2 regions of the Pseudarthrobacter sp. LT1 genome follow, and region 2 is predicted to be linked to the other one. Evidence: riboswitches for the same ligand, from Rfam matches in the RefSeq annotation. Region 2 holds a riboswitch; the other holds the start of a gene.
The links. Region 2 has a riboswitch for S-adenosylmethionine ahead of VIK36_RS07220 (bifunctional o-acetylhomoserine/o-acetylserine sulfhydrylase). Riboswitches for the same ligand answer to the same signal wherever they lie in the genome.
Positions count from the first base shown of each region.

Region 1: it holds a riboswitch for S-adenosylmethionine, as region 2 does, so the genes downstream of both, VIK36_RS02950 (cobalamin-independent methionine synthase II family protein) here and VIK36_RS07220 (bifunctional o-acetylhomoserine/o-acetylserine sulfhydrylase) in region 2, are expected to answer to the same signal.

Region 1 is NZ_CP141830.1:597,238-611,959, forward strand. Features, by position in the region: gene VIK36_RS02920 (thioesterase domain-containing protein) at 1-543, shown strand, start outside; gene VIK36_RS02925 (HAD-IIA family hydrolase) at 540-1,376, opposite strand; gene VIK36_RS02930 (TrmH family RNA methyltransferase) at 1,448-2,104, shown strand; gene fbaA (class II fructose-bisphosphate aldolase) at 2,344-3,363, shown strand; gene VIK36_RS02940 (DUF3151 domain-containing protein) at 3,364-3,786, shown strand; gene VIK36_RS02945 (uracil-DNA glycosylase) at 3,910-4,539, opposite strand; gene VIK36_RS02950 (cobalamin-independent methionine synthase II family protein) at 4,751-5,959, opposite strand; SAM riboswitch class I at 5,973-6,077, opposite strand; gene VIK36_RS02955 (M14 family zinc carboxypeptidase) at 6,296-7,360, shown strand; gene VIK36_RS02960 (adenylosuccinate synthase) at 7,596-8,885, shown strand; gene VIK36_RS02965 (YegP family protein) at 9,078-9,449, shown strand; gene VIK36_RS02970 (RNA polymerase sigma factor) at 9,744-10,295, shown strand; gene VIK36_RS02975 (hypothetical protein) at 10,292-11,257, shown strand; gene VIK36_RS02980 (CoA-binding protein) at 11,319-11,813, opposite strand; gene VIK36_RS02985 (O-acetylhomoserine aminocarboxypropyltransferase/cysteine synthase family protein) at 11,810-13,162, opposite strand; gene sfnG (dimethylsulfone monooxygenase SfnG) at 13,162-14,352, opposite strand; gene acs (acetate--CoA ligase) at 14,349-14,722, opposite strand, start outside.
Region 2 is NZ_CP141830.1:1,527,983-1,542,704, forward strand. Features, by position in the region: gene gatA (Asp-tRNA(Asn)/Glu-tRNA(Gln) amidotransferase subunit GatA) at 1-413, shown strand, start outside; gene gatB (Asp-tRNA(Asn)/Glu-tRNA(Gln) amidotransferase subunit GatB) at 413-1,921, shown strand; gene VIK36_RS07170 (hypothetical protein) at 2,157-2,882, shown strand; gene VIK36_RS07175 (LysR family transcriptional regulator) at 2,905-3,816, opposite strand; gene tdh (L-threonine 3-dehydrogenase) at 3,943-4,989, shown strand; gene VIK36_RS07185 (glycine C-acetyltransferase) at 4,998-6,194, shown strand; gene VIK36_RS07190 (FAD-dependent oxidoreductase) at 6,250-7,380, shown strand; gene hutI (imidazolonepropionase) at 7,392-8,603, shown strand; gene VIK36_RS07200 (DeoR/GlpR family DNA-binding transcription regulator) at 8,703-9,491, shown strand; gene VIK36_RS07205 (type II CAAX endopeptidase family protein) at 9,583-10,362, shown strand; gene VIK36_RS07210 (HNH endonuclease signature motif containing protein) at 10,438-12,177, opposite strand; gene VIK36_RS07215 (VOC family protein) at 12,387-13,193, opposite strand; SAM riboswitch class IV at 13,188-13,302, shown strand; gene VIK36_RS07220 (bifunctional o-acetylhomoserine/o-acetylserine sulfhydrylase) at 13,347-14,669, shown strand.

The DNA of each region.
Region 1 (14,722 bases), 930 kb from region 2:
GTCCAGGTGCAGTTCATTCTCCTGGACTCCAGCCCCTACAGCGCCCACGACGTCCTGGACCAAAGCTGGTTCGACGGCGTGGTGTTCCTCTACGAGAGCGGCGTCAGGTTCCCCTCCACCCTGCGCGGCGGGTACGAACTGGGGGAGCGGATCATCCACAAGGACGAACGGAGCTGGCGCCAGATCCTGAACCAGACGCTGGAGCAGCTCTCACCCATTGCCCCGTCCAACGTCCTGGTCCAGACGGAGTCCGCCTACATCTACCACTTCGAGGGAAGCCAGTTCGCCGGCCACCTCGGCACCGCCAAGATGGCCTACATCGGCAACCCCAAAGACGGGACTGTTGACTATGAGACCGCGGCCGAAACCTGGGCGGTGGTGTTCAAGGACAACATGGTCTCCAGCAACCTGCAGACTACGGGGGCGGCGCCCGCCCACGCCAGCCCCGGCTGGAACCCGCAGATCTACCGGCCCCTGGTCACGGAACTGCTGGACGAGTACTTCCCGCTGCCCCGGGGCGGCTCCCGGGTCAGCATCTTCTAGATCTGGTTTTTCAGGTCCGCCACGGAATTCAGCACCTGGTTGGGCCGGAAGGGGTATGCGGCGATGTCGTCCCTGTGCGTGATGCCGCTGAGGACCAGGACGGTGTGCAGGCCTGCCTCCATGCCGGCGATGATATCCGTGTCCATCCGGTCACCGATCATGGCGGTGGTCTCGGAGTGTGCATCGATCTGGTTCATGGCCGACCGGAACATCATGGGGTTCGGCTTGCCCACAATGTACGGTTCGCGGCCGGTGGCCTTGGTGATCAGGGCCGCGATGGCACCCGTGGCCGGCATGGGGCCATCCTTGGAGGGGCCGGTGGCATCCGGGTTGGTGGCGATGAACCGCGCACCGGCGAGGATCAGGCGGATGGCCGTGGTGATTGCCTCGAAAGAGTACGTGCGCGTTTCGCCGAGCACCACGAAGTCCGGGCTCTGGTCGGTGAGGATGAAGCCTGCCTCGTGCAGCGCCGTCGTCAGCCCTGCCTCGCCGATGGTGTAGGCGCGGTTGCCCGATTCCGATCCGCCCGCGGACACCTGGTCCTTCAGGAACTGGGCGGTGGCCAGCGCGGAAGTCCAGATGTTCTCCTCGGGGATCTCCAGCCCGGAAGCGCGCAGGCGGGCGGCGAGGTCGCGGGGCGTGAAGATGGAGTTGTTGGTCAGCACCAGGAAGCGCCTGGACGTATCCACCCAGCGCTGGATGAGCTCCGCTGCCCCGGGGATGGGCTGGTTTTCATGCACCAGGACACCGTCCATGTCCGTCAGCCAGCACTCAATCTCCTGGCCGCTCCGGTATACCGCCGGGTTGCCTGCTACCTGGTCCTCGTCTGCCATGCCCTGCCTCCGCCTGTGATGATTGCCCGAAGAGTCCAGTCTAGTGTTGAAGGGTGAACCAAACGCCCGGCATGACAGACGAACCCGACCACCAGCCCGGGGAGGCCGAACCCGCAAAGGCGGAGGTCGGCGTCGGGCCCTGGGAAGGGGAACTGCCGGAAGGCGACCACTGGGACCCTGACCTGCTGGCGGACGGCGACCGGCGCAACGTCCTGGACAAATACCGCTACTGGAAGCACGAGGCGATCGTGGCGGAGTTGGACTCCCGGCGGCACAACTTCCACGTGGCCATCGAAAACTGGCAGCACGATCTCAACATCGGCACCGTGGTGCGCACCGCCAACGCCTTCCTCGCCAAGGAGGTGCACATCATCGGTCGACGGCGGTGGAACCGGCGCGGCGCCATGGTCACCGACCGCTACCAGCACGTCCGCCACCATCCCACCGTGGAGGACTTCGTCCAGTGGGCGCAGGGGGAGGGGCTGGCGATCATCGGGATCGACATCTTCCCGGACTCGGTGCCCCTGGAGACGTATGAACTGCCGCGCGACTGCGTGCTGGTGTTCGGGCAGGAGGGCCCGGGCCTGACCCCGGAAGTCCACCAGGCCGCCGCCGCCACCCTGTCCATCGAGCAGTTCGGCTCCACCCGGTCCATCAACGCCGCCTCCGCCGCGGCTATTGCCATGCACGCCTGGATCCGCCGGCACGTCTTCAACCAGCACGTGTAGCCCAGACCTGCGGGTGGCGGGCCCACGCCCGCGGGGTTCCCTGGCCGAGCTTGCGAGGCTAGGGTGCGGGTGGCGGGCCCACGCCCGCGGGGTTCCCTGGCCGAGCTTGCGAGGCTAGGGTGCGGGTGGGGCGTAACCCAGAGCACTCCGGGCCCGGGAATGGCTAGGATGGTGCCAAGCCGTAAGCGGTCTATTTGAGGGTCATCCACCCACAGACGAAACTCAGCAGAGGAGCCAGCATGCCCATTGCAACCCCAGAGATCTACGCCGAGATGATCGACCGCGCAAAGGCGGGCGGATTCGCCTTCCCCGCCGTGAACGTCACGTCCTCGCAGACGCTGAACGCGGCACTGCGCGGCTTCGCGGAGGCAGAGTCCGACGGCATCGTGCAGGTTTCCACCGGCGGTGCCGCCTACTGGTCCGGCGCCTCCACCAAGGACATGGTTGCCGGTTCCCTGGGCTTTGCGGCTTTTGCCCGCGAAGTGGCCAAGAACTACGGCGTGAACATCGCCCTGCACACGGACCACTGCCCCAAGGACAAGCTGGACGGTTTTGTCCTGCCGCTGCTGGCGGCCTCCGAGGCTGAGGTCAAGGCCGGCCGCAATCCGCTGTTCAACTCCCACATGTGGGATGGCTCGGCAGAGACCCTGCAGGAGAACCTGAAGATTGCCCGCGACCTGCTGGCCCGCACCGCTGCCGCCAAGATGATCCTCGAGGTGGAGATCGGCACCGTCGGCGGCGAGGAAGACGGCGTGGAGAACGCCATCAACGACAAGCTGTACACCACGGTCGAGGACGCCCTGGCCACCATCGACGCCCTCGGCTCCGGTGAGAACGGCCGCTACATCACCGCGCTGACCTTCGGCAACGTGCACGGCGTCTACAAGCCCGGCGGCGTCAAGCTGCGCCCGGAGATCCTCAAGGACATCCAGGCCCAGGTCGGTGCGAAGATCGGCAAGGACAACCCGTTCGACCTGGTGTTCCACGGCGGCTCCGGCTCCTCCGACCAGGAAATCGCCGACGCCGTCTCCTACGGCGTGATCAAGATGAACATCGACACCGACACCCAGTACGCCTACACGCGTCCGGTGGCTGACCACATGTTCAAGAACTACGACGGCGTCCTGAAGGTCGACGGCGAAGTGGGCAACAAGAAGACCTACGACCCCCGTGTCTGGGGCGCCTCCGCCGAAGCCGGCCTGGCAGCCCGCGTGGTGGAAGCCACCAAGCAGCTCGGTTCGGCCGGAAAGACCTTCTAGATGTCGGACGAGTTCCGCCGGAACCTGATGGGGCCGGAGCCCACGCTCCTGCCTGCCGAAACCGAGGTGTACGGGCAGCTGGAGGCCGGCCACGAGGCATTGGACCTGGTGGCCAAGCACCCCACGTCCTCCCTGCTGTGGGCCGTGCTCGCCGAAGAGGCGTGGGCGGAGGGCCGGGTCATCGACTCCTACGCCTACTCCCGGGTGGGCTACCACCGCGGCCTGGACTCGCTGCGCCGCAATGGCTGGCGCGGCGTCGGGCCCATCCCGTGGGAGCACGAGCCCAACCGCGGATTCCTGCGGGCCCTCTACTCCCTGGGCAGGGCTTCGTCTGCCATCGGCGAGGCTGACGAGCCGGAGCGGATCGAAAAGTTCCTCAACGACTCGGACCCCACGGCGAAGGCAGCCATCGAGGGCAAGTAAGTCCCTACCGCCTCCCTGGCTTCGCTTCGCTGAGCCAGGGAACCCTCGGCGGCGGAGGCCCCTGGATACGACGACGGCGGGTGGTTACCTTTCCTGGAAAGGTGACCACCCGCCGTCGGTCGTTTAAGGCTTGGCGATTCCGGTGCGTGCCATGGCGTCGGCGTAGGCCGCGCGCATGTCCTCGAGGTACTCCTCCTGGCGCGCCGGGGAACCGGCGAAGGCGCGGCCGCTCAGTGACCGGACCTTGTAGGTCTTCAGGCCGCGGCGCCACAGCAGGGGCACTTCGGTCTTCAGCAGCAGGTTGGCCAGGCGGTTGGCCTCGGTGCCGTGCGCCACGATGACCGAGGCGCGGGGCACCAGTGCCAGGAACTTCAGCAGCGGCTTCAGGCCTGCCTGGATCTGGTCGGGAGTGAACTTGCCGTTGGCCTCACCGGGGACGTGCCACGGGTGGACGTTCCACGGCATCACGAACTCGGGGCGCAGGCCCAGCTTCCACTGCAGGCCAAGCATGCGGGTCGCGGCATCCTGGTCCCCGGCCGTGATGAACCCGGACGGGTCCGCCTCGCCAATGTTGGAGAACAGGCTGATGATGCGGCATTCCTCCACGTCGTGCATGGGATCCACGTAGGGGACCACGGTTCCGGGCTTGGTCTCCCGAAGGGAATCACACAGCTCGTTAACGGCAGCAACGCTGGGGTCGTAGCGGCGGCTCATGAGCTGTTCGTGGAATGTTTCGGGTGCCAGGGCTGTCATGAAGTGCTGGTTCTCCTGCGGGGATTGGCGTTGCTGCCGCCACGGAAATGGGCACGCGGGGGCGCGACACATCAGCGGCGGTTGATTGGGGTGGGCCGATTCCTGGTCGGCCTTACCCAGTTTAGCAAGCCCCGGGAAACGAAACGCCGGTCCCGTGCACCTGATTCAGCCAGGGCACGGAACCGGCGGGTTTTTGCTTCGCCTCCCGCAGCTACCAGAGGCGGCTGGTGGCCCGGCGGGCGCCCTCGCCGAGGGCCTCCAGCTTGGCGAAGGCGATCTGCGGGTGGACCCGGCCGCCCAGGCCGCAGTCGGTGGAGGCGATGACATTCTCGCGGCCCACGACGTCGGCAAAGCGGACAATGCGGTCTGCCACCAGGTCCGGGTGTTCCACCACGTTGGTGGCGTGCGAGACGACGCCCGGGATGATCACCTTGCCCTCGGGGAGCTTGGTGTCCTCCCATACCCGCCATTCGTGTTCGTGCCGGACGTTGGCCGCTTCGAAGGAGTATGCGCCGGCGTTGACCTGCAGCACCGAGCCGACGATGTCGGCGAACGGGATGTCCGTGGTGTGCGGGCCGTGCCAGGAACCCCAGCAGACGTGCAGCCGGATCTGTTCCTGGGGCAGGTCGCGGAGGGCCCAGTTGGTGGCCTCGACGCGCAGCTGGATGAACTTCAGGTAGTCCTCCAGGGATGGCTCGGGATTGATCTGGTCCCAGCTCTCGGCCAGGGACGGATCATCGAGCTGCACGGTGAGGCCGGCATCGATGATCGCCTTGTATTCCTCCCGCATGGCATCCGCGCACGCGTAGACGAGTTCCTCATCCGACGTGTAGTACTCGTTGGCCACGCGGGCGCAGGAGCCGGGGGAGAGGGACGCTACGAAGCCGTCCGACAACCCGGCGGCGGCGAGGCCGGTCTTCAGGTTCCTGATGTCCGACGCCACCAGGTCCTGGCCCGTGTAGGTCAGGGGTCCGGCGATCTTGGGCTGCGTGACGCTCTTGCGGTGGGACAGGATGCCCGAAGAGGGATCGTTGTAGGCCTCGTTGAACGCCTGCCGGTCCCGCCGGTCCGGGAAGGAAGTCAGGACGATGTTGCCGGGGGAAGAGCGGTGCACCTGCGCATCGGCCCAGCGGTCCACATTCGTCGGCTCCAGGCCGCCCAGCCGTGCGAAGGAGTAGTTCCACCAGGCACCGTAGTCCACGGAACTGGACATCGTGTGCCCGTATTCGCCGTCGTTGGGGATGTCGATGCCGAGGTCCTTCTGGCGCTGGACCACCTCCACCACGGAGGCCTCCAGGAGTTCCAGGAACTCAGGGGTGACGCCGTCGGTTTCCTTGGCGGCATTGGCCGCGATGAGTTCCGGGGTGCGGGGCAAGGATCCTGCGTGGGTGACGCGGATGTGGTCGGTGTTCAGGGACATGCTGGAATCTTCCTTTCCATCGGTCCTGGCAGTAGCACCTTCGGCCGGCAGGAAGCCTGCGGGGCCGTGGTTGCTGCGGCGTCATCGAGCCAGGTCTCTCGGCCGCTCCGGATGGTTCACTCTCACATAAATCCAGATGCCTGCCCCGGGGCAAGTCTGCTCCGCTTTATGTCGCGGCGGTCGCGTCTGAGGCTTCCCTGCCGAAAACAGCATGCTTACAGCTTTTGTTCAGGTTATTGACAGGTTTCGTTAAGCTTGGTTGGCTGAGGTCACATACCGCCGCCCGCGATGGAGCTGGCCGGCGCACCCCGATGCACTCGAAAGAGGTAACGCACTGTGAAGAAATCCCTGGCAAATTTCGGGACCCTTGCCGTCTCCGGCGCCCTGGCGCTGGCCGTCGTCGCAGGACCCGCCCCGCTGGCGCACGCGGTAGGCGAAGGCCCCAACTACGACGGCAACGGCCAGATCACCACGTCCAAGCTCGCCACGTACGAACAGATGGTTTCGTTCCTGAAGGACCAGGACGCCCGCCAGCCGGCAATGGAGCTGGAGGTCATCGGGCAGACGGTCAAGGGGCGCGACATCCACCTGGTCAAGTACATTTCGGACCCGGCCAAGCCCACCATCCTGTACCTGACCCAGCAGCATGGCAACGAGCAGCTCACCACCGAGGGCGCCATGGAGTTCATCAAGCACCTGGGGACCGGCAAATCCGCGGACATCCTCAAAGGTGTGAACATCCTGGTGGTGCCTATGCTCAATGCGGACGGCGCCATGGGCGACGTGAACTTCTCCCTGGACAATTACCTTGCCAAGGGGGACCGCCACCTCACCCGCTACAACGCCGAGGGCGTGGACCTGAACCGCGACCATGTGGCCAAGATCCAGCCGGAGACCCAGGCGCTGCACAACAACGTCATGCGCAAATACCGGATCGACTACATGATCGACCTGCACCACCAGGGCACCCGGGCGGAGCGTGACGGCAAGCTGGTATCCGGCTCCATCCTGTACCCCACCACCCCCAACGCCGACCCCGCCGTCGTCGAAAAATCCAAGCAGCTCGGCGCGGTGGTCTTCAACAACGTCGACTCCACCGGCTGGGGACACCTGGGCAAGTACCAGGGCGGCAGTGCCGAAACCATCAGCCGCAACGGCATCTCCGTGGAGTACGGCATCGCCACCCTGCTCTTCGAGATGCGCGGCATGTCGGACCACTACCTGGACGGCTATGCACTTGGGCAGCGCAGCAACGGCTACCTGATCAAGCAGACCGTCACCACGCTGACCTCCACGGCCGCGGCCATCGCGGACGGGTCCATTGCCGACGCCGACACCTCCTTCTGGAACACGCTCGCCGAACAGACGTCCCGGCCCGCCGGGGAGGCTGAGGACGAATAGACGGCACCGCCCGCCGCGGCCTTTTGGCAGAAAGGGCCGCGGCGGGCCACAAACAGTGGACAAAGTGCCCTATCGGCTAAACTTGGGTGGTAAGAGCCCCGGAACTCTTGCTTCGCTGCGCCGTGCTGCGGCTGTGCGAAGGCCGGTATGTTCGGGGCATTCTCATGAACGGCGCTGCATGGGCCCGCCACCTGGTGGCCGGCCCGGGCAGTCCGAACGAATGGGGGAGGATCCCATGCCAGCAATTGTGATCGTAGGAGCCCAGTGGGGCGACGAAGGAAAAGGCAAGGCTACCGACCTGCTGGGCGGCCGTGTTGACTACGTCGTCAAGCCCAACGGCGGCAACAACGCCGGGCACACCGTCGTCGTAGGCGGTGAAAAGTACGAACTCAAGCTGCTGCCGGCCGGCATTCTCAGCCCCAACGCTGTTCCCATCATCGGCAACGGCTGCGTGGTGAACCTTGAGGCCCTCTTCCAGGAAATCGACGGACTCCAGGCGCGCGGCGCCGACACCTCAAAACTGCGAGTCTCCGCCAACGCCCACCTGGTGGCCCCGTACCACCAGGTGCTGGACAAGGTGACCGAACGCTTCCTCGGCAGCCGCGCCATCGGCACCACCGGCCGCGGCATTGGCCCCGCCTACATGGACAAGGTGGCACGGCTGGGCATCCGCGTCCAGGACGTCTTCGACGAATCCATCCTCCGCCAGAAGGTGGAAGGCTCGCTGCGCCAGAAGAACGAACTCCTGGTCAAGGTCTACAACCGCCGCAGCGTTGTGGTGGACGAGATCGTGGAGTACTTCCTGTCCTTCGCCGAGCGGCTCCGCCCGCTGGTCATCGACAGCACCCTGGTCCTGAACACCGCGCTGGACGAGGGCAAGGTAGTCCTGATGGAGGGCGGCCAGGCGACGTTCCTGGACGTGGACCACGGCACCTACCCGTTCGTGACGTCCTCCAACCCGACCGCCGGCGGCGCCTCGGTGGGTTCCGGCATCGGCCCCACCCGGATTTCGCGCTCCATCGGCATCATCAAGGCCTACACCACCCGCGTTGGTGCCGGCCCGTTCCCCACGGAGCTTTTCGATGAGATGGGCATGTACCTGCAGAAGACCGGCGGCGAATTCGGCGTCAACACCGGTCGCCCGCGCCGCTGCGGCTGGTACGACGCCGTCCTGGCACGGCACGCTTCCCGCGTCAACGGCTTCACGGACTACTTCGTCACCAAGCTGGACGTCCTGACCGGCATCGAGCAGATCCCTGTGTGCGTGGCCTACGACGTCGATGGCGTGCGCCATGACGAGATGCCCATGACGCAAACCGAGTTCCACCACGCCAAACCGATCTTCGAGTACTTCGATGGCTGGACCGAGGACATCACGGGAGCCCGGACGCTGGCGGACCTTCCCGAGAACGCCCGCAACTATGTGCTGGCCCTGGAGAAGCTCTCCGGAACCCGGTTCTCGGCCATTGGCGTTGGCCCGGACCGCGACCAGACCATCGTGGTGAACGACCTCATCAACGACTGACTTGTGGGCCCCGCCCGCTAGGGAGCGGGTAGGGATTACGACGGCGGCAGGCCACCTTTTGCAGGTGGCCTGCCGCTTGTTTCTTGCTGGCGGAAAGCGAATTTACACAGGCTTAACGCGCGCGGTCTTGTGAGGCTTCCGGTGCCGCGGCCAGACTCGTCTGTACAACCTGGTGCCCAAGGAAGGATCGTCATGGCTGGAAAATTTGAAGCATTCATCGACGCTGATTCGTTTTTCCGGTTCCGTCTCCTGGCTCCGGACGGGGCCGTTATCGCCGTCTCCGGCCCCTTCGAGGACAAAGCCGCTGTGGCGGCAGGGATCGCCGCGGTGCGTGAATGTGCCGGGACCGGCCTGGTCACCGACCTGTGCCCCGCCGGAACCGTGGCCCGTCCCGCGCCTGCACCCGCTGCGGCTGCTGCCGCTGTTCCGGCCGGGCTGCCCGCCGCCGTCGTGCCCGTGTGCGGAGAGGAACGCGCGCCCTCCACCCGGCACGCCTTTGCGCTGGCCAATACGCCGCGCCGGCATGCCACGGCCCCCCGGTGGACCAGGACAGCAACCCGCTGACCGGCGGGGAAGGAAATTCCAAAAAGTTTTTTTGAAAGCGCGTAACCCTTTCGGGTGCCCCAGCGATTACCCCTATGAAGTGCCGGTCTGGAACCTGTCCCCCATCACGTTCCAGGCCGGCTCTTTTGTCTTTCCGCAAGGGTGGCCACACCGCCTGGCCCGGCACTGGCCCTGTTTCCGGCGCCGTGGCGGTTCCGGCGCGGTGGTTACCTGAGGGTAAAGTAAGGGCAGCGTTCCGGATGGACTGAACGCCCGCCTTGCCAACACCCTTCTTTGACGGAAAGCACCACGTCAGTGACCGATGCACAGACAGACGAGGCTCCGGACCAGCCGCTTTCCGGGACTGCCGCCTTCAACCTTGTCTACAAGACCTACGCATCACAGGTGCTGGGCTACCTCACAGCCCGGGGAGTCGAGGATCCGGAGGCCGCCATGCAGGAAGTGTTCCTTTCCGTGCTGCCCCGCCTCCACACCGTGCACGGCGGCGAACCCGGCCTGAGGACCTTCATCTTCTCCGTTGCCCACGCCCGCATGGTGGATGACCACCGCCGGCAAAGCCGGACCCCGGTCAAGCTGCCTTTCGAGCCCGAGCTCGACCAGCGGGTAGACACCTCAGCGGAAAAGGAAGCCCTGCAGCGCCTGTCGCCCCAGGAGGTCCTTAGGCTGCTGGACGGGCTGCCGCAGGACCAGCGGGACGTGCTGTCGCTGCGCCTGGTGGGAGGCCTCACGGTGGAACAGACAGCGGAGGCCATGGAAAAGAGCGCCGGTTCGGTGAAACAGCTTCAGCGGCGCGCATTGTTGAAACTCCGGGAACTCGCCGCAGTGAAGGAGTACCTCGCGCCATGACACCCGCCCCGGAAAATCGCGTCGCCCTTGTTGACGACATGCTGCTGAACGCCGGCTGCCACCTGGATGCAGACCTTCGCAACGCCCTGCTGTCGCTGGGCACCCTGGCGTCGCTGCCCGCGCCCGCACCCAGCGGTGAGCTTGCCGCACTCCTTACGGCCGGGGGACCTTCACCGTTGGAAGGCCCGGCTCCGGCCGGGGAGCCAGCGGGGGAACCGGGCGAGGAAGCAGCTGAACAAGCAGCTGAACAGCCCGGTGGACAGCCCGATGCGCACCCTGGGGACGAACTGGCGCGCCGCCGCCGGCACCGCCCCACCGCGCTGGGCCTGGTGCTGGTGGCCGGGATGGGGCTGGGCGTGGGCGGGGTAGCCGCCAGCTCCAGCCCTTCCGGGAACAGTCCCGTGGAGCACCTGCTGGAGGATTGGGCGCCCTGGAACGGTACAGCCGGGGAACCGTCCGCCGCCGGTTACAGCTACCGGGGCCCCCGGGTGGCTTCCGACGGGGACCTTGCCGCTGCCGGCTCACCTGCACCGGGTGCGGCCACCGATGCCGCAAACCTTACCTCCAGCCTCCTTCGGGATCCTGCCGGCTCCTCCCGCCACACGGGACGGGCGCACCCGGGGTTCCCGCCGTGCGTCGGTCCGGTCAAACACGAGGCCGGCGCCGGCGCCGAAGCGTGCACGCCCGCGGCTCCCGGGACTTTCTTGCAGGGCAATGGAACCGGCAGGGGCAAAGAGAATCCCGGCGCTGCGACGGACGGGATGCCGGCGGAGCCAAGGGCTGCCGAAGCGGCGAAGGCCGGACTCCCGGCGGTCAACACCGGGACGTCAGCCGGGGCTGCAGCCGCGGAAGCACAGAAGGCGGCGGGCTCCGCGGCCAACACAACGCCGGCGCAGGGCCAAACAGGCTCCCAGGCGGCAGGACAGGGAACCGGGCCCAAGCCCACGTCTCCAGCGAAATAGCCCAAACACAGCAACAGCGGGCCCGTCGGACGGACCCGCTGTCGCCTTATTCAGTCGCCGGTCAGGCCATGACCTGGCGCTTGGAGGAAATCACGCCGGTATCGAAGCCGGCCAGATGGAGTCCACCGTGGAAGCGCGCGTGCTCGATCTTCACGCAGCGGTCCATCACCACGTTGAGCCCCGCGGCTTCCGCGCCTGCCGCGACGCCTTCGTGCCAGGAACCCAGCTGCAGCCAGAGTGTTTTGGCGCCGGCGGCCACGGCCTCTTCCAGGACGCCCGGAAGGTCGTCGTGCTTGCGGAACACGTCAACGATGTCCGGGCTCTCCGGCAGGTCCGCCAGGGACGCATACGTGGGCTGGCCCAGGATCTCCTTGACCACCGGGTTCACGAAGTACACCTTGTAGCGGGTGGAGGACAGCAGGTAGGTGGCCACGAAGTAGCTGGCCCGCGACGGCTTGTCAGAAGCTCCAACAATGGCAATGGATTTCGCCTGCCGGAGCAGGGCCAGCCGCTCAGGTGCCGACGGGCCGGACCAGGTGCGTTCGGCGGTACTCATGCGTTTGCTCCGATCGTGCAGGCGTCTGCGGGTTCTTCCAGGACGGCGGCGTCCTGGGCCGCTGCGTTGGAGGCCTCGGTGAGTGCCTGGTCCAGGTCCCACAGGATGTCCTCGATGTCCTCGAGGCCCACCGAGATGCGGACAAGGTCCTCCGGCACGCCCGCGGATTCCAGCTGGGCTGCGCTGAGCTGCTGGTGCGTGGTGGAGCCGGGGTGGATCACCAGGGTACGGGAGTCACCCACGTTGGCCAGGTGGGAGGCAAGCTGCAGGGACTCGATGAACTTCTGCCCTGCGGCGCGCCCACCCTTGACCCCGAACGAGAAGACCGACCCGGGGCCCAGCGGCAAGTACTTCCGTGCCCTGTCGTAGTGCGGGTGGGAGGGCAGGCCGGAGTAGTTGACGTAAGCCACCCTGTCATCGTTTTCCAGCCACTCTGCCACGGCCCGCGCGTTCTTCAGGTGCTCGTCCAGCCGCTGCGGCAGCGTCTCAACGCCCTGGAGCAGCTGGAACGCCGACTGCGCCGAGAGGGCCGGGCCGATGTCGCGCAGCTGCTCGCTGCGCAGCTTGGTGAGGAAGCCATACTCACCGAAGTTGCCCCACCAGGAGACGTTGCCGTAGGAAGCCACGGGCTCGGTCATGGTGGGGAACTTTCCGTTGCCCCAGTTGAACCGGCCGCTTTCCACCACCACGCCACCGAGTGTGGTGCCGTGGCCGCCCAGGAACTTCGTGGCGGAGTGGATCACGATATCCGCCCCGTGCTCGATGGGCCGCACCAGGTACGGCGTGCTCAAGGTGGCGTCGACCACCAGGGGGATGCCGGCGTCGTGCGCCACCTTTGCCAGCCCCGCCAGGTCCTGGACCTCCGACGACGGGTTGGCCACCACCTCCACGAAGATGGCCTTGGTGTTGTCCCGGACCGCCGCGGCGTAGTCGGCAGGGGCGGTTCCGGGCACGAACGTGGTGTCCACGCCGAACCGGCGAAGGGTGACATCCAGCTGGGTCACGGTGCCGCCGTACAGCTGGGAGGCTGCCACGATGTGGTCGCCTGCCTGCGTCAGGGCGGCGAAGGTGATGAACTCCGCTGCCATGCCCGACGCCGTCGCGACCGCTCCGATGCCGCCCTCGAGGGACGCGATACGCTCCTCGAACGCCGCAACGGTGGGGTTGCCGATGCGGGAGTAGATGTTGCCGTACTTCTGCAGCGCGAACAGGTTGGCGGCGTCGTTGGTGTCTTTGAAGACGAAGGACGTGGTCTGGTAGATGGGAACGGCACGGGCGCCGTGTTCGGCGTCAGGGGTGCCGCCGGCGTGCAGGGCGCGGGTGCGGAAACCGAAAGTACGCTCAGCCATCAGACACCCACTGCCTGGGCGGCGGGAGTGGTTGAGAGGTCGAGCTCTGTGCCGTGCTTGCGGGCCAGGTCCGCCTCAAGCTCCCGGACGATCGGCAGGATGTCCCGGCCGAATGCGGCCACCTCCTCCTGGAAGTGCAGGTAGCAGGTGAGGAACAGGTTCACGCCGATCTTCTTGTATTCGACGATCCGTTCGGCGATCTGCTCCGGGGTGCCGATCAGCTGGGTCTTGAAGCCGTCGTTGTACTGGATCAGGTCCTCGAACGTGGAATCCGCCCACATGCCCTTGCCGTCCTTGGTGGCGGCACCGGCCTCCTGCACCGCGTCCCGGAACCCCTGGACGGCGGGCTTGTGCGCCTTTTCCACGATCTCGCGCAGGGTGTCCCGGGCCTCCTTCTCCGAGTCGCGCGCAATGACGAAGCCGTTCAGCCCGAAACGGGGAGCGGCCAACTGGCCGGCAGTGCCGCGGCGGGCCTCGCCGGCAGAGGCGACGACGCCGGCGATGTTGTCCTTGAAACCCTCAAGGTCCTTGCCGTTGGAGAAGTACCAGTCCGCCACGCGGCCCGCGGTGGCCTGGGCCGCCGTCGAGTTTCCACCGAAGAAGATCTCGGGGTGGGCGCGGCCGGGGACGTCCACCGGGGCGGGGTTCAGGGTGAAGTCGGTGATGTTGTAGTACTTGCCGGACTGGCTGTAGTCCTTTTCGGTCCACAGGCCGCGCAGGACGTTGATGAATTCCTCCGTGCGGACATAGCGCTCGTCGTGCTCCAGCCACTCCAGGCCGAAGTTGGTGAACTCGCTCTTCAGCCAGCCGGAGACGATGTTCACGGCAGCGCGGCCATTGGAGATGTGGTCCGCGGTGATGATGTACTTTGCCAGCACGCCCGGGTGCCACATCCCGGGGTGAACAGCGGCAATCACCTTGAGGCGCTCCGTGGCGGCCAACAGGGCCAGGCTGAACGACGTCGCCTCGTGCTGCTTGTCCGCGCCGTAGGAGGCGGCGTAGCGCGTCTGCGTCAGGGCATATTCGAAGCCGGACTCCTCGGCGATGCGCGCCAGTTTTTTGTTGTAGTCGAAGTCCCAGCCGGTGCGCTGTTCGATGGTGGATACCACCAGGCCGCCGGAGACGTTGGGCACCCAGTAGGCGAACTTGAGCGGTTCGGAGAGTCGTGCGACGTTGCTGATCTCGGTCATGAATTTTCCTTCGGTAGGGCCCGCTGGCGCAGGACGTCCTGGATACCGGCGATGGCCGGTTCGTTCTGGAGGGAGGTTGTGTCGCCCAGCGCAGTTCCCTCGAACAGCTGGGTGAGCAGCCGGCGCATGATCTTGCCGCTGCGGGTCTTGGGGACATCGGGAACCACGACGACGTCGCGTGGCTTGGCGATGGGGCCGATCTCCTTGGCCACGTGGTTCCGGAGTTCGTCGATACAGTCGGCCGGGGACCCGGCCTTCAGCACGACGAAGGCAACCACCGCATGGCCGGTCTTCGGGTCCGCCACGGGGCAGACCCCGGCCTCCACTACGTTGGGGTGCGACACCAGCGCGGACTCGATCTCGATGGTGG
Region 2 (14,722 bases):
GGTACTACGACGCCTACTACGGCTCCGCCCAGAAGGTCCGCACCTTGGTGCAGCGGGACTTCGAGGCCGCTTTCGCGCAGGCTGACGTCCTGATCTCGCCCACCGCCCCCACCACGGCGTTCCCGCTTGGCGAAAAACTGGACGATCCGCTGGCCATGTACCTCAACGACGTCGCCACCATCCCCGCCAACCTTGCCGGCGTCCCCGGCCTGTCCCTGCCCGGCGGCCTGGCCGACGAGGACGGGCTGCCTGTCGGTATCCAGCTGCTGGCCCCGGCCCGCGAGGACGCCCGCTTGTACCGGGTGGGTGCAGTCCTTGAATCGCTGCTCGAAGCCAAGTGGGGCGGCCCGCTGCTGGCCCAGGCGCCTGACCTTGCCGTTGCCGGAACCCTCGAAACCCAGGAGGCAAAATAATGAGCACTGATGACATCCTGAGCTTCGACGAGGCCATGGAGAAGTACGATCCCGTCCTGGGGTTCGAGGTCCACGTGGAGCTGAACACCAAGACCAAGATGTTCTCCTCCGCCCCCAACGTCTTCGGCGACGAGCCCAACACCAACGTCAACGAGGTGGACCTGGGCATGCCCGGCGTCCTGCCCGTGGTGAACAAGACGGCCATCGAGTCCTCCATCAAGATCGGACTGGCGCTGAACTGCAAGATTGCCGAATCCTGCCGCTTCGCCCGGAAGCAGTACTTCTACCCGGACACCCCCAAGAACTTTCAGACGTCCCAGTACGACGAGCCCATCGCCTACGACGGCTACCTGGACGTTGAGCTTGAGGACGGCACCGTGTTCCGCGTGGAGATCGAGCGCGCGCACATGGAGGAGGACGCCGGGAAGCTGACCCACATGGGCGGCGCAACCGGCCGGATCCAGGGCGCCGATTTCTCGCTGGTGGACTACAACCGTGCCGGTGTTCCGCTGGTGGAAATCGTCACCAAGCCCATCGAGGGAGCCGGGTCCCGCGCACCGGAACTGGCCAAGGCCTACGTCGCGGCCGTCCGGGAGATCGTGAAGAACCTGGGTGTGTCCGATGCGAAGATGGAACGCGGCAACGTCCGCTGCGATGCGAACGTGTCGCTCCGCCCGCACGGCCGTGAGCGGTTCGGCATCCGTTCCGAGACCAAGAACGTGAACTCGCTGCGCGCCGTGGAGCACGCCGTCCGTTACGAGATCCAGCGCCACGCTGCTGTCCTGGACTCGGGTGAGCCGGTGATCCAGGAGACCCGCCACTGGCACGAGGACACCCGCACCACAACGTCCGGCCGCGCCAAGTCCGACGCCGACGACTACCGCTATTTCCCGGAACCGGACCTGGTTCCCGTGGTGGCCTCCCGCGAATGGGTGGAGGAACTGCGCGCCACCCTGCCCGAGCCGCCGGCCGAGCGCCGCAAGCGCCTCAAGGCTGACTGGGGCTACTCAGACCTCGAATTCCGCGACGTGGTCAACGCCGGCGTCCTGGACGAGATCGAGGAAACCATCGCCGCCGGCGCCACGGCTTCCGTGGCCCGCAAATGGTGGATGGGTGAGATCGTGGGCCGCGCCAAGGCAGCCGACGTGGACCCCGGCCAGCTGGGCGTTGAGGCTGCCACGGTGGTGGAGCTGAGCCGCATGGTTGAGGCGGGCAAGATCAACAACAAGATGGCCTCGCAGGTACTGGACGCCGTGCTCGCCGGTGAGGGCACCCCGGAGGAGATCGTGGAGAAGCGCGGCCTCGCCGTCGTATCCGACGACGGGCCCCTCCTGGAAGCCATCGACGCAGCACTGGCCGCGCAGCCCGACGTCGCGGACAAGATCCGTGGTGGCAAGGTACAGGCCATCGGTGCGATCGTGGGCGGGGTCATGAAGGCCACCCGTGGACAGGCCGACGCCGGCCGCGTGAAGGAACTGATCCTGGAGAAGCTGGGCGTCACCGTCTAAGGCTCCTCCTGCTGTTTTCTCCCGGCCGGGCCGGGGCTGGCATCAATGTGGAACCTCACATTGATGCCAACCCCGGCCCGGTTTCGCCTTAACTACCTGTTGGGTACTCAGGCGAAGGCCTGCGTAAGTACCCGTGGTTGGGCGGCCGTGGCGGACTTACACTTGAGCCCACAGGGCGCCGGTGCCCTGGCAGCGTGCGGGAGGAACAACCATGGTGGTCCGGGAACCTATGAGGATGCGCAAGACAATGCTCGCCGGGGCGGTGGCTCTGGCACTCAGCGGGACTGGGGCCGCCCTCGCCTGGTCGGCCACCGGAACGCCGGCACCTTCCCCATCAACCCCCGGCCAGCAGGGAGCGCCCCAGCAGGGAGCGCCGGGCAAGGACGCCGCGCCGGGACAACAGAACAAGCAGGACAGGAAAGCCCAGCGCGGGCAACTCCTGCACGGCGAAGCCGTAGCCAGGAAGCCCGACGGAACCTACCAGACGGTCCTGGAACAGAACGGGACCGTGGAGTCGGTCAGCGATTCGGCCATCACCGTCAAAAGCGCTGACGGCTTCTCCCAGACCTACACCGTCAATGGCGACACGAAGATCACCAGGATTCCGGCAGCGCCGGCCAGTTCAGGATCCACAGACGGTCCGGAATCAACACCCAGCCCGGAAGCAACACCCGGCCCGGAAGCAACACCCACCCCGGGGGCAACAGGCGACGACGGCAAGCGGCTCAAACCGACGGACGGAACCATCGCGGACATCGCCGCCGGGGACACCGTGCGCATTACCGGCGTCAAGGACGGGGACAAAGCCACTGCCGCGCGGATCGTGAAGGGCGCCGGTGACGGGCCCGGCCTGGGGCTGGGGCGTGGGTTGGGACGCGGGCTGGGACATACGCCGGGACACAGCCCGGGCCTTGGACACAAGATGGGCAAGGGCAACCACCAGGACGGCGAGGACTCCTGAGTTCCGGCCCGCCGGCCCCGGCTCAGCCCTGTTTCACCAGCCCCGCCATGATATCCTCCAGCGCCTCGCAGACCATCACTACGGAGCGGCGCTTAAGGTTCTCCGGCCGGGCCAGCAGGTCGATCCTGCGGCGGGTGCTGATTCCTTCCAGCGGACGCAGCACGATGTCCGGGTTCAGGACCGGCCCCGCCGTGTATCTGGGGAGCAGCCCCACCACGCCGCCGGCAGCCACGAGGGCCGCCACCGTGGAATAGTCGTTGATGCGGTGGACGATATTAGGCTCGCGGCTGGAGAGGGCAGCGACGGCGGACAGGACATCGGCGGGGGAGTAGCCGGGGTGGCTGGTCACCCAGGCCTCTGCGCCGACGTCGTCCGCCGTGACCGTCTCCTTTTGGGCCAGGGGATGGCCGGCGGGCAGCGCCACGTCCAGCGGCTCATGCGCCAGCGGGATCACCGCGACCCGCTCCGCCGGCCAGCGGGGACTGTGGTCCATGCGGTGCGCCAGCACCAGGTCGTACCGGGCGGTGAGGGCCGGGAAGTCCTGTTGCGCGACGTCCTCGTCGGACAGCTCGATCCGCGGGTGCTCCGGCCGGTCCAACATGCGGGCCAGCGGCGCGAACAGGGCCTGCCCCGCGCTGTGGAACCCGCTGACGGTCACCCTTCCGGCGGGCGAGCCGTGGTAAGTACCGAGCGCGCCGCGGGCATCGGCCATGGCGCTGACGACGGCGGCGCCCGCGTCAGCGAGAACCTGGCCGGCCTCCGTCAGCACCAGGTTCCGGCCCTCCTTGCGCGTCAGCGGCACCTCCACGGTGCGCTGCAGGTGCGCCAGTTGCTGCGACACTGCCGACGGGGTGACCATGAGCGTATCGGCCACGGCCTTCACACTGCCCAGGGCGCCCAGTTCCCGCAGGATTTCAAGCTGATGAACCTCCATACATCCACTCTAATCATTAGCAATAGCTACATCGTCGATTGAGAAAATCCCTGTTGTGCTAAAGCATCGGCAGGGCTTCAATGGGGACGTACCCCGCAGATTGAATGCCAAGCAGTAAGGATGCCAATGAAGGCCCTGTATAAAGCCGGCCCCCACGCCGGATTCGAGCTCGTCGAACGGCCCGAACCCGCAGCAGGCCCGGCTGACGTGAAGATCCGGGTCATGACCACCGGAATCTGCGGCACGGATCTGCACATCCAGTCCTGGGACGCCTGGGCGCAGGGGATCATCGAAGCCCCCCTGATTGCCGGCCACGAGTTCTACGGCGAAGTGGTCGAAGTGGGCGAGGACGTCCGGGAGGTCAAGGTCGGGGACAGGGTCTCCGGCGAAGGCCACGTGGTCTGCGGCATCTGCCGGAACTGCCGGGCCGGACGCCGCCAGATGTGCATCCACACGGTCAGCGTGGGAGTCCAGCGTGATGGCGCCTTTGCCGAATACGTCGTGATCCCCGAAACCAATGTCTGGGTCCACCACGATCCCTCCGTCACGCCCGAACTCGGTGCCATCTTCGACCCCTTCGGAAATGCCGTCCACACCGCACTCAGCTTCCCGCTGGTGGGCGAGGACGTGCTCATCACCGGCGCAGGCCCCATCGGCCTCATGGCCATCGCCGTGGCCCGCCACGCCGGAGCGCGGAAGATCGTCATCACGGACGTCTCCCGGCCGCGGCTGGACCTGGCACGGCAGCTCGGAGCCGACCTTGCCATCGACGTCTCCACCACCCGGGTGCGGGACGCCCAACGTGAGCTGGGCATGCGCGAAGGGTTCGACGTCGGAATGGAAATGTCCGGCCACCCCTCGGCCCTGCCTGAGATGATCGACAACATGAACCACGGCGGCCGGATCGCCATGCTGGGCCTGCCCAGCCAGGAGATCACCATCGACTGGGGCAAGGTGGTTACCCACATGCTCACGCTCAAGGGCATCTACGGCCGTGAAATGTACGAAACCTGGTACGCCATGAGCGCCATGCTCTCCTCCAACCCGGTGCTGCACGCCGGCATCTCCGCCGTGGTGACGGACACGCTGCCCGCCACGGAATGGGAAAAAGGCTTCGAGATCGCCCGCAGCGGCGTGGGCGGCAAAGTTGTCCTCGACTGGACCCGACTGTAAGGAACCCCATGTACACCTCCATAAAGGACCAGCTGCGCGAAGAACTGGACGGAATCCGCACCGCGGGACTGTACAAGACCGAACGCAGCATCAGCTCGCCGCAGTCCAGCCACATCACCGCCGGGCAGATCGGCGGCCCGGGAGCTGACGTGCTCAATTTCTGCGCCAACAACTACCTGGGCCTGGCCGACCACCCGGACATCATCAGCACCGCCAAAGCCGCCATGGATGAGCGCGGCTTCGGCATGGCCAGCGTCCGGTTCATCTGCGGCACCCAGGACCTGCACCTCGAACTGGAAGCCAAGGTCTCCGCGTTCCTCGGCACCGAGGACACCATCCTGTTCTCCAGCTGCTTCGACGCCAACGGCGGCGTGTTCGAGTCCCTGCTGGGCCCGGACGACGCCGTGATTTCCGACGCGCTCAACCACGCCTCCATCATCGACGGCATCCGCCTCTGCAAGGCGCGCCGCTACCGCTACGCCAACCAGGACATGGCCGAACTCGAGGCCCGCCTGCAGGAGGCACAGGACGCCCGCCGCACACTGATTGTCACCGACGGCGTGTTCTCCATGGACGGGTACCTGGCCCCGCTTAAGGCCATCTGCGACCTTGCCGACAAATACGGCGCCATGGTCATGGTGGACGACTCCCACGCGGTGGGCTTCATGGGCGCCACCGGGGCGGGCACTCCCGAGCACGCCGGCGTCTCCGACCGGGTGGACATCTACACCGGCACCTTCGGCAAGGCCCTGGGTGGAGCTTCCGGTGGCTACGTCTCCGGGCGCGGCGAGATTGTCGCGATGCTGCGCCAGAAGGCGCGGCCCTACCTGTTCTCCAATTCCCTGGCTCCCGCCATCGTTGCCGCCACCCTCAAGGCGCTGGACCTGGTGCAGAACTCGGCCGACCTTCGACGCCGCCTGTTCGAAAACGCCGGGCTGTTCCGCCGCCGCATGACCGAAGAGGGGTTCGACCTGCTTCCCGGCGAGCACGCGATCGTGCCGGTCATGTTCGGCGACGCCGTCATGGCGGCCAAAGTGGCGGACCGGATGCTGCAGCACGGCGTCTTCGTCACTGCCTTCAGTTTCCCCGTAGTTCCGCGTGGTGCCGCGAGGATCCGGGTGCAGCTCTCCGCTGCGCACTCAGCGGACGACGTCGAAGCGTGCGTAGGTGCCTTCGTCGCCAGCCGGGCTGAGGCAGCAGCCTGACGGGACTCCCCGACGGCGGGGTTTCAGTTCGCAGGAACTCTGTCAGGAAGGACGAATGGCAGCACATTACGATGTCCTGATTGTGGGCGGCGGCATCGCCGGCCTGTCCCTGGCGTCCGCCCTCGCCGGCCGCTGCAGCGTTGCGCTGGTGGAGGCGGAGCAGGAACTGGCGTACCACACGTCCTCCCGCTCCGCCCGCCAGCTGATCCCCAGCTACGGGCCTCCCGTGGTGCAGGAGCTTACCGTCCGGACCCTTGAGCTGCTCGCAGCCCGCGACGCGGAATCGCCCGAACCCGTCCTGACGCAGCGCAGTTTCATGCTGGTGGGCTCTGCGGAGGATGTCGCCGCGGAGGCCAGCGGGCACATGCAGCCCATTACCGTAGACCGTGCCCTTGAGCTGTGCCCGGCGCTGGTCCCGGGAACCTTTGAAGCAGCCGGACTGGATACCGGCTCCTTTGGCTGCAACGCGCCCCTGCTGCTGGAGGACCACCGCAAGCGGGCGCTCGCCGCCGGAGCCGACATCATCACCGGTGCCCGCGTGCATTCGGCACAACGGCTGGGTTCCGGGTGGCAGGTGGGAGCCGGTGCAGAGGGATTTGAGGCCTCCGTGCTGGTCAATGCGGCAGGCGCCTGGGCGGACGAACTGGCGGTGCTTAGCGGCGTCGAGAAGCTGGGACTCCAGCCGTACCGGCGCACTGCGGCGATTGCCGCCGTCGACCATCCCTTGCCTGCCGTTACCCCCATGGTGGCGGCAGCGGACAACACGTTCTATTTCCGGCCGGACGGGCAGGACGTGCTGATTTCACCCTCGGAGACTGTGCCCAGCGGGCCCGAAGATGCGCGCCCGCGCCCCGGCGATGTGGAACGCCTGGTGGAAAAGCTCAATGCGTTCACCAGCCTTGGGATCAGCGGCATTCGGCGGGCGTGGACAGGCCTGCGCACGGAAGCTGCGGACGGGGTTCCGGTGGCCGGGTTCGACGCCGAGGCTGCCGGGTTCTACTGGCTGGCCGGGCAGGGCGGCTATGGCTTCCAGACTTCGGCCGCCATGGCCGAGTTGGCAGCGGGTCAGATTCTTTCCGCGCTGCACTCTTCCGGCGGTGCCGCCCTTGCCGAAGGGGCTATGGATGGTCCGGAATCCCGGACAGCGCAGGCCCTGGCAGCCACACGCTGGTCCATCCGACGCTGAAGAATGATTCCATGAGCACCTTGATCACCAACATCGCCGAGCTGATGACCCAGGACCTGGAACACCGGGTGTTGAAGGATGCGGCGGTGGTGGTCGAGGGCGAACGGATCTCCTGGATCGGGGCGGCGGCGGATGCTCCCGCAACGGATGACGCAGTCGACGCCGGCGGCCGGGCCATGCTGCCGGGGTGGGTGGACTCGCACAGCCACCTGCTGTTCGCCGGGGACCGCACCGCAGAATTCGAGGCCCGGATGGCGGGGGAGGCCTACGCCGCCGGCGGCATCGCCGTCACGATGAACGCCACGCGCGCCACGTCCGATTTTGACCTCACCCGCCTGGCCATGGGACGGGTGGCCGAGGCCGTATCGCAGGGCACCACCTATCTGGAAACCAAGACCGGCTATGGCCTGGACGTTGAGCATGAGGCCCGGAGCGCGCGCATTGCCTCCACCATCGCGGACCAGGTGACCTACCTTGGCGCGCACCTGGTGCCTGCCGGGCAGGATCCGGAGGCTTATACGGACCTGGTCTGCGGGCCGATGCTCGCCGCGGTCCGCCCGTACGTCCAGTGGGCTGACGTCTTCTGCGAGGAGGGCGCGTTCAACGCCGAGCAGTCACGCCGGGTGCTGGTGGCCTGCCGTGACGCCGGGCTGGGGCTGCGCGTGCACGGCAACCAGCTCGGTGAAGGCCCCGGCGTGCAGCTCGCCGTGGAGCTGGGCGCGGCCAGCGTTGACCACGTCAACTACCTTGCCGCGCAGGACGTCAAGGCCCTGGCTGCCTCCTGGTCCGGCTGGGATCCCGCCGCAGGAACAGGCGGGCGTGGCACTGTGGCCACCTGCCTCCCTGCCTGCGACCTTTCCACCCGCCAGCCGTTGGCCCCCGCCCGTGAGCTCCTGGACGCGGGTGTGCAGGTGGCACTGGCTTCCAACTGCAACCCGGGAACGTCGTACACCAGTTCCATGGCCTTTTGCGTGACAACGGCCGTCCTCCAGATGCGGCTGAGCGTGCACGAGGCTGTCCGTGCCGCCACCTACGGCGGCGCCCTGGCGTTGCACAAGGAAGCCGGCCGGGATGCCGACGGTGAACGCGCCGTGGGGTCGATCGCCGTCGGGCACCGGGCCGACCTGCACCTGCTGAACGCGCCGTCCGCCACGCATCTCGCTTACCGGCCGGGGATGCCGCTGACGTACGCTGTGTGGCGGGCCGGAAGCCGGGAACGGTAATCAACGGAGCCGCTTTGATTGTTGTTGATTGTTTTCCTAAGGTTATAATCAGGAAACGTCATCAGGAGTGGTGGCTGATGCATCGAAAGGCCCGCTTGTATGACGCGCACCGACCGGCTGACGGCGATTCTCGACCTGCTGGCGAAGACCGGGCAGGTGGAAGTTGACGAGATCGTCAGCACCCTCAATGTTTCCCCTGCCACGGCCCGGCGCGACCTGGACAGCCTTGCCAAGCGACGCCTGCTGACGCGGACCCGTGGCGGTGCCACCACGGGCGCCCTCGCATACGACCTGCCCGGACGTTACAACCGCGATGACCATGCGGAAGCCAAGGAACAGATCGCGCAGTGCGCCTCGGCCTTGATCCGGCCGGGTGCGGTGATCGGTCTCTGCGGGGGCACCACCAGCACCGCCCTTGCGCAGATCCTGGCCACCCGCGAGGACCTGAACGCACCCTCCAACCAGCCGACGCTCACGGTGGTGACCAATGCCATCAACATCGCCGGCCAGCTTGCGGTCCGGCCCAATATCAAGGTGATGGTGACCGGCGGCATCCTGAACCCGCGTTCCTATGAACTCGTGGGGCCCTATACGGACATCATCATGCAGAAGGTGGTGCTGGACATCGCTTTCATCGGTGTCAACGGCATCGATCCGGAGGTGGGACCCACCAACACAGGGGAAGGCGAAGCCTCTGTCAATGCCTTGCTGGCTTCCCGCGCCAGGGTGTCCTACGTCCTGGCTGATTCCTCCAAAGTTGGCGTGCGGGCATTTGCCACGATGGACGGCTATGACTTCACCCGGCTGATTACCGATTCCGGCATCTCTCCGCGTGACAAGGCAGCATTCGAAGCCAACGGCACGGAAGTGATTGTCGCACCCGCCTAATCCCTTGGGCTGTGCGCGGTCAGGGTACCGTGCTGCCCAACACCTGCCGCTCCATCAGGCCGGATCCAGAAACTGAAGGCAAGATGGGAACATGCTGGTTCCCTCCCGCCGTCGACTGCGGCTCGAAGTCTGGATCGTCCTGGGCCTGTCCCTGGGCCAGTCGGCCGTCTACTCCGTGGTGCAGCTGCTCGACAAGATGACCCGCGCCCCGCTGGCCGAGGGCACCTCCACCCTGAACCGGTCGCAGAGCACCCGCGAGTACTTCGACCTCACCTATCAGCTGCTGGATATCATCTTTGCGCTGGTTCCGGTGCTGCTGGTTCTCTACTTCCTCACCGACCAGCGGCAGGCTGCACCGGGCGATGCCGGTAAGTCCGGTTCAGCATTCCGGAAGCTTGGGTTCAACTTTGCCCGGCCCGGCAGGGACCTGCTGCAGGGCCTGGGGCTCGCGGCGCTGATTGGAATACCGTCCCTGGGGCTTTATGCCGCCGGCCGGGCCCTCGGCATCACCACCGCCATCATTCCCAGTGCACTGGATGCGTATTGGTGGACTGTTCCGGTCCTGATCCTGTCGGCGATGCGCCACGCGGTGCTCGAGGAAGTCATTGTGGTGGGCTACCTCCTGGACCGCTTCGGCAAGTTCGGGTGGAGCACGCCGCTCGCCATCGCCGTCAGCTCGGTGCTGCGCGGCAGCTACCACCTCTACCAGGGCTTCGGTCCCTTCATTGGAAACGCGGTGATGGGGGTGGTCTTCGCCTGGTTGTACACCCGCACCAAGCGCGTCATGCCCCTGGTCATCGCCCATGCGCTGCTGGATATCGTGGCTTTTGTTGGCTTCAGCCTCTTCGGCAAGGCCGTGGGGCTGGGGTAGCTGCGCAGGCGGCCCGGCGGCCCGGTGATGTTCCCAGGCCGGTATGGGTGCTGTGGCCCTAAACATCACGCAGGGTCAAATTTCCAACAACAGCAACTGCCAGTCCGACTGGGGGTCAGCGGGCAGGTCGTAGAACCTTGCATGGAACTCATCCCACAGGGGATCAGCAGGGCAAAGCTCGTTCCAATCCAGCACGTTGTCACCCGGCGGGTCCTCGACAGGCGGATCTGGCCACACCGGCATCCCCGCGAGGAACTCTTGCCACAACGGATCTTCGGATAGGTCCGGCCCGCGCCATGGTGGCGCCGTGACAAGCTGAGCAGTGCCGGTAAGCCGAGCAGTGTCCTTAAGCCGAGCAGCGTCATCAAGTCCAGCCCTGGATCCGCGCGGAGTTGGCGCCTCAGTTTGTCCCACGACAGCATCCACCGGCAGAAATCCTGGTGGCCAGTGCGTTGGGTCGGCATCCTGGTGGTCGGCGTTGTAGTGGCGTCCGGTGGGTGAGGTCCAGCCGGGCGCATTGTTTTCGGTTGCGGGGTCGGGTGTCCATTGGCTGTTGTGTTTGAGCCGGTGGTGCTTGGGGCAGAGCTGTGCCAGGTTGCTGACGTTGGTGGTGCCGCCGTGTTCCCAGGCGGTGAGGTGGTCGGTGTCGTTGTCGGGGGTGCGGTTGGTGCAGCCGGGGAAGGTGCATATGGTGTCGCGCAGCCTGATCCAGCGTTTGATGGCCTCGGTGAGCCGGTAGTTTTTGCGGCCGATTTCCAGTGCTGCCCCGTCCCTTGGGTCGACCAGGACCCGGTAGACGGAGTCCGCCCCGTCCGCGACGAGATTGCGGGCCATGGACGCCGGGATCGGCCCGAAACCATCCAACACTGCGGGTTCATCGGTCTGGCCGAGGAGGGAGAGTACGGGCACGGTGACCAGGACGTCGGCCCGCGGGGTAGGGACCTTCCCGATCTCTGTGGGTTTCCCGGTTTGTGTGGTGTGCCCGGCGCCGAGGAGGAGGCTGGCGGCGATGTCGGGGCGGAGTTGGGTGAGGGTGCGGGGTTCGTCCGGGCCTTGGAATCCGCGGGCGGTGGCGGTGGTCCGGTTCCAGATGGCGCACGCGGTGTCCCCTGGGAGGTAGAGGGAGATCCAGGCCATGCCATCCCGGTCGGGGGTGTATTCCATCCGCCGGTCAGCCACGCCCTTTGCATGGCGCTTCTCGATGGAGTCGGGGTGGTGGCGTTCCCGCCAGCTACGGACCTTGGCCCGGAACCGGGAGGGTACGAGGTCTCCGGGGGCCGCGCCGCGGGCGGGGTTCGGCGCAGCCGGGTCGAAGAAGTGCGCCACCAGAGACGCCACGCCCTCGGAGGTGAGGCCTTCGCTTTCGTCGGCAATGATGCGGGCGTGCTGCCAGGACATCGCGCCCGCGGCCAGGGCTTGGAACACCAGTGGCGTGGAACAGATCCGCCGTGACTGCTCCACCAACGCGCCCGCGGCCGCAGAACTGATGGTCAGGACTCCCGCGATCTCCTCCACCACCGACATGTCAGCGTACATGCGGTCCTGGATCGAGGCGTCCGGCGGCGTCATCGCCTGCTGGAACTCAACGGCCTCAGCGGCGTCCCATGCCTTCACCGCAGCGAGCTGCGCCTCCAGCCGCGCCGTAAGCTCCAGGCGTTCCAGCCGGAGCTCGTACCGCCGCTGCAGCACGTCAACACCGGAACCAATGCCGGCGCCGGCAGCCAGGGAAGTATCCTCGAAATCCAGCGCATCGAGGGCAGCAACAGAGGCATGAATACCCTCCAACGCCACCGCAACACCACCGCTGATTCCCATAGCAACATCATCCGAGCAGGCACTGACATTCGAAGTGTTGGCCGTTTTAGTTGACGCCGCCCGGGACTCCCGACCCGGCAGCCACTTAGAACGAATTCGGCCGCCATTGGGTGGTGACGCCGTTGTCACCACCCAATGGCGGCCGAAGCTTGCCTGGGCGCAACCCAGGAACCTCCCGGACAGGGCCGGAAAGGAGGGAGGGAGGAGCGTCAGATAGTGACGGCCCCGTTGGCGGTCTCAAAGGTGACCGAGAGGATGCCCGGCGTCCCGTGCGGGGCGACCCATTCGACCGCAACGTCCTCGAGCGGCTTCTCCACCGGCTCACCCAGCCACTCGGTGACGCGCGAGGCGGAACCGGCGATGGTCAGGCAGCTCATCTTGAGGTTGCTCTCGTACGCATTGGACGGGTGGAGCGATGGATCGCCCTCCCACTTGAGCATGTACGGGACCTGGGGATCGGCGATGAGGCCCAGGATGCCAATCTGCTTCCAGACCAGCTCGCGGCCGTCCGGGAATTTGCGGTTGCCGTTCACGGCGGCGCGGCCCAGGCGTTCCTCGAAGGGGGCGAGGTCGTCCACTTCGACGCACCAGCCCATCCACCCGCCACCGGCAGCGGAACGGGCACGCACTGCCTGCCCGAAGGGTGCCTTGTCCGATGCCGGGTGGTCCAGTACCTCGACAACTTCGAGGTACTTGTGCCCGGCGAGCGGAATGATCATATTTCGGGTTCCGAAGCGGGGGTGTACGCCACCCTTCACTGCCTCAACGCCGAGGGCAGTTGCAATACGTTCGGTAGTGGCCGCGAGGCCATCGTGTTCACAGGCGTAAGAGACGTGATCCATGCGCATGCGAACATCTTGGCACTTTGTGATCCGGCTCTCAGCTAAGGGTGCCCTTACTAGCATTTGTCGTGCCTGGCGCCCCGGGTACCGGAGCCAACAGGGGCGCCGGAAGACCATGTTCGTCACAATGCTGTCCACAGCGGCTGTCCGGTTCCTAGACTGGGCCCAGGTCATGAGTGCCAGCGACAAGCCCCGGCTCGCTGGCCGGCAACCCTCCATCCGCGGTGGGGTGCCCCGGGTGAGGACCTGGCTCTCCGGCAACAGCCGGGAGCAAGCGCGGCCCGTACTGCCGGTGAGCATGCCGGGCCCATGTCAAAGGAGATTTGGATGTCCAACGGATGGTCCTTCGAAACCCGCCAGATCCATGCAGGCCAAACGGCGGACAGCGCCACGGGTGCCCGCGCCCTGCCCATCTACCAGACCACGTCATTCGTGTTCCCCAGCGCTGAAAGCGCTGCCAACCGTTTTGCCCTGGCTGAACTTGCGCCCATCTACACCCGCATTGGCAACCCAACCCAGGACGCCGTCGAGCAACGGATTGCCAGCCTCGAAGGAGGCCTGGCCGCGCTGCTGCTGAGCTCCGGGCAGGCCGCGGAAACCTTCGCTGTCCTGAACATCGCCGAGGCAGGCGACCACATCGTGGCCAGCCCCAGCCTTTACGGCGGAACCTACAACCTGTTCGCCCACACGCTGAAGAAGTTCGGCATCTCGGTGACCTTCGTAGCCGATCCGGACAACCTGGACCAGTGGCGCGATGCCGTCCAGCCCAACACCAAGCTCTTCTTCGGTGAAGTGGTCTCCAACCCGCGCCAGGACGTCCTGGACATCGAGGGCATCTCCCAGGTGGCCCACCAGGCGGGCGTGCCCCTGATCGTGGACAACACCCTTTCAACCCCCTACCTGATCCGCCCGCTGGAGTGGGGAGCAGACATTGTGATCCACTCGGCCACCAAATACCTTGGCGGCCACGGCTCCGCCATCGCCGGTGTCATCGTCGATTCCGGCAAGTTCGATTTCGGCAAGGATCCGGAACGGTTCCCCGGCTTCAACACCCCGGACCCGACGTACAACGGCCTGGTCTACGCACGCGACCTCGGTGAAGGCGGCGCGCTCGGCGCCAACCTCTCCTACATCCTCAAAGCCCGGGTGCAGTTGCTGCGCGACCTGGGCTCGGCCGTCTCGCCCTTCAACGCGTTCCTGATTTCCCAGGGCCTGGAGACGTTGAGCCTGCGGGTGGAGCGCCACGTTGCGAACGCCACGGAAGTGGCGCGCTGGCTGGAGGCAAGGGACGACGTCGAATCCGTCGCCTACGCGGGGCTTCCCTCCAGCCCCTGGTACGAGCGTGGCCGCAAGTACGGACCCAAGGGGACGGGCGCCGTCGTGGCCTTCAACCTGGCCGGCGGGGCAGAGGCGGGCAAGCGCTTCGTCGACGCCCTGGAGCTGCATTCCCACGTGGCCAACATCGGCGACGTCCGCTCCCTGGTCATCCACCCGGCGTCGACCACGCACAGCCAGCTTTCGCCGGAGCAGCAGGTTGTAGCCGGCGTTCACCCGGGCCTGGTCCGGCTTTCCGTCGGCCTGGAGCACATCGACGACATCCTCGCCGACCTGGAGGCAGGCTTCCGGGCCGCCAAGGGCGCCAACCAGTAGCCCCAAACACGAGGACGCAGCATGTGCCGGCCGGCAAGCCGGGAAGTCACAAC